2 linked regions of the Robertmurraya sp. FSL R5-0851 genome follow. The protein of the gene in region 1 interacts with the protein of each later gene in a pairwise test. Links are inferred from orthologs where the notes say so. Each region holds a gene or a part of one and is shown in the gene's direction. Other genes may lie near its edges.

Region 1 (3,059 bases):
AGTGGCAAAGGTAGAAGTTAGTAGAACAGCGGACGTAAGAGATACGACTTTTTTCTTCATTTTTTGACAAATCCTCCTAATCTATGAAAAATAACTACTTCTATCTTACCATATATAAGAGAAAATAGAGGATTTTGTTGGATAAACAGGATAAATGTTCTAGAAATTTTAAAGTGTACAAAAAAAGACAGCAGATAACAATATCTACTGTCTTTCATTTATTGGCTTATAAACCGTTGAACTAAGTAATCTGCCCAAACGCGATGTCCTTTTTCATTCGGTTGATTGTATTCATTTAAATATTCGCGTATTTGCTCAGACATAGGGTCAGGCCAACTTGTCCAGTGATCGAGATAGGGTATTCCTTGTGCCTCAGCGAATGCTTTTAACTCTTCTACTTGTGTTTTATAAAGCTTTGGTTGGTACAAGGGATTTGGAGGCTGGAGAATAAATGTTGTATTCGGATTCGATTCTTTTACCTCATTAATCACAGATGAGATATTCTCTAGGGTAGCTTCAATCGGAACAACCGCATTATCACTTAAGATAAAAGGCTCCCAGATAATCAGGTCTGCTTGATTCGCAATGAATTCTGCTTGCTTTCCAGATTCAACAAACTCTGATGTAGTTTCTGTGTAGGTCCTTGATTCAATAGAAATAACATTTTCTCCATATGTAGCTACCACTTCATTCTGAAATAAAATAGGCCAAGAAGATTCACCTTCACCTAGTTGTTCTGATCCAACAATAAGAATATGATAGGGACGATTTTCAGATAGAGCAGTTTGGAAATGCATTTTTTCTTGCTCAGACCAATTGGTTGTGTAATTTAGGACTGGCTCCACTTGCGCAAATGCTTCCGAACCTTCCTCCGAAACAGTAGCTTGTTGACTTGAACCACTTCCTGTTACTTCGGTTTTCTTTTGCCAATGTAAGTTCCCGAGAATAAGTAGAATCAAACATAAAAGTCCAATCATAGTGGTAAAAAAGGCTCGCAAAATTGATCACTCCTATTGATTTGTTAATTGCTGTAAATTTAAAAAGAGTAGTAGGATTTTATAAAAAAACAGTTATTATTAAGAAAGACGAAAAAATGATTCTACAAAATCATATAAAGTATGACAAAAACCACCAGATTTTACAACATTATATGATATAATACTATGAGTTTTTCATTTTAGGAGGATATGATGGAAGAGACAATAAGTTTAAAAGAACTATTTCTAACGTTAAAAAAACGTCTTAGTTTAATAGCTTTAATTACGATTCTATTTGCAACAATTAGTGGTTTGATTAGTTATTTTTACCTTACTCCGATTTATCAAGCATCAACGCAAATCCTTGTAAACCAATCAAAAAATGAACAAAACACTTACAGTGCTGGTGAAGTTCAGACCAACCTTCAATTAATCAACACGTACAACGTCATTATTAAAAGCCCAGCTATCCTAGATTTAGTCATTAAAGAACTTGATCTAAATATGACAACGGGCCAGCTAAATGGAAAAATTACCGTTCAAAGTGAGCAAAACTCTCAGGTAGTGACCATTTCTGTTCAAGACGCAGATCCAAATTTAGCAGCTGATATAGCGAATGAGACGGCTTCCATTTTCCAAGCAGAAATCAAAGACATTATGAATGTAGACAATGTTAGCATCTTAGCTAAAGCAGTAGTTTTAGACAATCAATCTCCAATTAAGCCGCAGCCATTAATGAATATCGCCATTGCCCTTATCGTAGGGTTGATGATCGGTGTTGGGTTAGCGTTTCTAATGGAGTACCTTGATAACACAATCAAGACAGAACAGGATATAGAGCAAACATTAGGACTACCTGTACTAGGTGCTATCCCAACCATTCAAGAAACCGTGCCAGAAACAAGCCGTTCAAGCAAAACACGTACAAGAGGTGAGAGAGTTGGCGTTTAAAAAAGAAAAAAAATCAAAGGTGTCGGACTTTAAGCGTAAGCTCGTAGTAAAGAACGATCCTAAATCTCCTGTATCAGAGCAATATCGTACGATCCGTACCAATATTCAATTTTCACAAATAGATAATGAAATCCGTACGTTAATGGTTACTTCATCCGGACCTGGAGAAGGGAAATCTACGACTGTAGCCAATTTAGCAACTGTGTTCGCTCAACAGGGAAATAAAGTCCTGCTGGTCGACGCGGATATGAGAAAACCAACCGTTCACTATACTTTTAGCATTACGAATACATTCGGGCTAACAACTGTACTAACCAAGCAATCCGACTTAGATGATGCCGTAACACAAATTGATACATCAAATTTATATGTATTACCTTGTGGGCCAATTCCCCCGAATCCATCCGAACTACTTAGCTCACGTTCTATGGATGAGTTTTTGGAGACAGCTTTAAAAGTGTATGATCTGGTAATATTTGACACTCCTCCTGTGTTAGTGGTGACAGATGCTCAGCTACTAGCGAATAAGTGTGATGGAACGGTGCTAGTTGTTTCATCAGGTTTCACAGAAAAAGAAAATGCGGTAAAAGCGAAAGAACAGCTAACCACATCAAAAGCCAAGTTATTAGGGGTTATTTTAAACAATAAGAAGCAAGACCAATCTCAATACTATTACTATTATGGTGGCAAATAGGAGTTAATTGCCAGTTTAATAGGCAAATGGTATGATATGTATCGGTATTGAATAATCTCAGATTAAAATATTTGGAGAGTAGTGAATGATATGATTGATATCCATTGTCATATCCTCCCATCTCTTGATGATGGAGCGAAGGATATAAGTGAGTCCGTTGCAATGGCAAGAGAAGCGGTAAAGGAAGGCATTGATACAATTATCGCTACTCCCCATCATAAAAACGGGCGTTATGACAACAATAAGCAAACGATTATTGAAGAGGTAACCAAGTTGAATGAGGTACTTCAGAAGGGACAAATCCCCTTGAAGATTCTCCCAGGTCAGGAAACGAGAATCTTTGGTGAATTTCTTGAAGAAGAAGAGCTTATTCATATCCTTCCATTAAATCAAACTCAATATGTATTCGTGGAGCTCCCTTCAGGTCATGTACCTAG
Region 2 (2,964 bases), 2.8 Mb from region 1 along the record:
ATTAGAAACAAAGATTGAGGATTTAATTGATGCGCAATCGAATCCTACGATTGCGCCCCTTGCTAGCGACGGGGAAGTGACGTTGAGGCTTACTGCTAAACACCAACAAACCGACGTTGCAAATGAACTCATTAATGAAACGGAAGAGAAGATACGTACACGTGTTGGTGAGTTCTTCTACGGGTATAATGAAACCTCGTTAATGAATGAGTTATTTACCCTGCTACAAAAGAACGATTTAACCATTGCTTGTGCAGAGAGCTTAACTGGAGGGATGTTTCAGCAGGAGCTGACAGCTATTCCAGGTTCTAGTGCGGTAGTAAAAGGCGGGGTCGTTTGCTATACGAATGACGTTAAGGAAAAGGTCCTTGGTGTTAAAAAGGAAACTCTGGAAAAATATGGAGCAGTAAGTGAAGAGTGTGCAAGGGAATTAGCTGAAAATGTGGCTTCATTACTTAACGCTGATATTGGAATTAGCTTTACTGGTGTAGCAGGGCCTGGTGCTGTTGAGGAGAAACCGGTAGGAACGGTGTATATTGGAATTTCAAAAAAAGGATCTCCAGTAAAAGTCGAAAAATTTCTTTTTGCTGGTACAAGAGAAGGCAATCGAGTGAGAAGTGTGAAGTACGGCTGTTTCTCACTAATCAATAGCTTGAAAGATTAACAGAGCATATCATTTTGCTCTGTTTTTTTTCTCTTTACCAAATTTAGAAATTGATTTAAAATAATATTTTTCTGCTATGAACATCGACGAAAAACCTATTTTGTTAAGAGGAAAATAGAATTTTACAACTATATTTGGTAGTGAAAAAAATCGAATGAATGTTCGATTTTTTGCTCGACAAACAGAAATAAAACGAGTATAGTAAAGATAGTGAAATGAACATGCAACGAATGATAGATAGATATATTCGTTTTAAATAAGGAGGAAATAGTAGTGGCAAATGATCGTCAAGCAGCCCTTGAAATGGCATTAAAACAAATAGAAAAACAATTTGGTAAAGGCTCTATCATGAAGTTAGGAGAGCAAACAGATCGTCAAATTTCTACTTCGAAAAGTGGATCTTTAGCTCTTGATACAGCATTAGGAATAGGTGGATATCCAAAAGGCCGTATCATTGAAATCTATGGTCCTGAAAGCTCGGGTAAAACAACAGTTGCCCTTCATGCAATTGCTGAGGTACAAGCAGCAGGTGGACAAGCAGCATTTATTGATGCCGAGCATGCACTTGACCCTGATTATGCACAAAAACTTGGTGTGAACATTGATGAGTTGCTGTTATCACAGCCAGACACTGGTGAACAAGCCCTTGAAATTGCAGAAGCATTGGTACGAAGTGGAGCAGTTGATATTCTAGTCATCGACTCAGTTGCTGCCCTTGTTCCAAAGGCAGAGATCGAAGGAGAAATGGGAGACTCTCACGTTGGACTACAAGCGCGTCTAATGTCACAGGCTCTTCGTAAACTTTCTGGTGCGATCAATAAGTCTAAAACAATTGCTATCTTTATTAACCAGATTCGTGAGAAGGTAGGAGTTATGTTTGGTAACCCGGAGACAACTCCTGGTGGACGTGCGCTTAAATTCTATTCTTCTGTTCGTTTAGAGGTTCGCCGTGCAGAAACGTTGAAGCAAGGCAATGATATGGTTGGTAACAAAACGAAAATTAAAGTCGTGAAGAATAAAGTAGCTCCTCCATTCCGTACGGCTGAAGTAGATATTATGTACGGAGAAGGAATTTCGAAAGAGGGAGAAGCTCTTGATATGGGATCAGAACTTGATATCGTACAAAAGAGTGGATCTTGGTATTCTTATAATGATGAGCGTCTTGGGCAAGGTCGTGAGAATGCGAAGTTGTTCTTGAAGGAAAATAAAGATTTATTAGCAGAGATCCAAAATAAGATTCGTGAACACTACGGTTTAGATGGAGTGAAGACTCTTCCGGAAGACCATGAAGAAGATCAAGAACAATTTGATTTAGTAGATTAATACAGATTAAACAGCAGACTACTATTTGGTCTGCTGTTTTTTATATTATTAGTCAAATTGACGGTTCGAAATTTGAAAAGTGAACTCGATTTATGAATGCTTTAACAACACTGGGTTTGACAAAGTTCACCATTATCTACCAATATAAACGAAATATTACAACCAAGCCGGACAAACCCTTGACAATAAAAATTCACACATTTACAATTAATATGTATATTTTATGTTTTTTAATGATGAATGAAGACGTGTAAAAGCCTTTGTGCTGTATATTGACAAAACAATGTACATGCCGACATTTTAGAAAACGTAACACAAGTTAATAGCAAGAGGAGGTGAAATGATGGATCTTTTTACAATGATCATCTCCATTTTGCTTGCTTTACCCGTCGGTGCAGTTGTTGGCTATTTTGTTCGTAAATCTTTTTCTGAAGCAAAAATTGCTGGAGCTAGAGGTGCTGCAGAGCAAATTCTAGAAGATGCAAAACGTGAAGCAGAAGCTTTAAAAAAGGAGTCGCTGCTTGAAGCAAAGGATGAGATTCATAAGCTTCGTACAGAAGCAGAACGTGAAGTTCGTGATCGTAGAAGCGAGCTGCAAAAGCAGGAAAACCGCTTACTTCAAAAAGAGGAAAATCTTGATCGAAAAGACGAATCGTTAGACAAACGTGAAGCACTTTTAGAGAAGAGGGACGATTCTCTTAACAAAAAACAACAGCATATTGAAGAGATGGAAAGCAAAGTGGACGAGATCGTAAAAATGCAACAGGCAGAGCTTGAACGCATCTCGGGCTTAACTCGTGATGAGGCGAAATCCATCATTTTAGAGCGTATGGAACAGGAGTTATCCCATGACATCGCTTTAATGATAAAAGAGAGTGAAAATAGAGCAAAAGAGGAAGCAGACAAAAAAGCAAAGGAAATTTTGTCGTTAGCTATTCAACGTTGTGCGGCTGATCACGTAGCAGAAACGACCGTTT

The links. The genes of interacting proteins can lie anywhere in the genome.
Region 2: the proteins of MKX65_RS22820 (region 1) and recA interact in binary tests that used the Bacillus subtilis proteins (3 or more experiments, as listed by UniProt). The link is inferred for Robertmurraya sp. FSL R5-0851 from one-to-one orthologs.

What each region holds. Positions count from the first base shown.
Region 1 is NZ_JBBOOE010000001.1:4,466,230-4,469,288, reverse strand. What follows is about bases 61-3,059. They hold MKX65_RS22820 (YveK family protein), read left to right. Parts: upstream 61-1,190; coding sequence 1,191-1,928; downstream 1,929-3,059. Other genes in these bases: MKX65_RS22810 (tyrosine-protein phosphatase), read left to right, coding at 2,713-3,059; MKX65_RS22815 (CpsD/CapB family tyrosine-protein kinase), read left to right, coding at 1,918-2,622; MKX65_RS22825 (SGNH/GDSL hydrolase family protein), read right to left, coding at 219-998. In the rest of the region: MKX65_RS22830 (C40 family peptidase), read right to left, coding at 1-60. UniProt on the Bacillus subtilis protein: Required for YwqD kinase activity. May bring YwqD and its substrates into contact. Probably involved in the regulation of capsular polysaccharide biosynthesis.
Region 2 is NZ_JBBOOE010000001.1:1,660,438-1,663,401, forward strand. The notes cover bases 59-2,962. They hold recA (recombinase RecA), read left to right. Parts: upstream 59-937; coding sequence 938-1,987; downstream 1,988-2,962. Other genes in these bases: MKX65_RS08605 (competence/damage-inducible protein A), read left to right, coding at 59-664; rny (ribonuclease Y), read left to right, coding at 2,331-2,962. Outside these bases: more of MKX65_RS08605, read left to right, coding at 1-58; more of rny, read left to right, coding at 2,963-2,964. UniProt on the Bacillus subtilis protein: Multifunctional protein involved in homologous recombination, DNA repair and competence.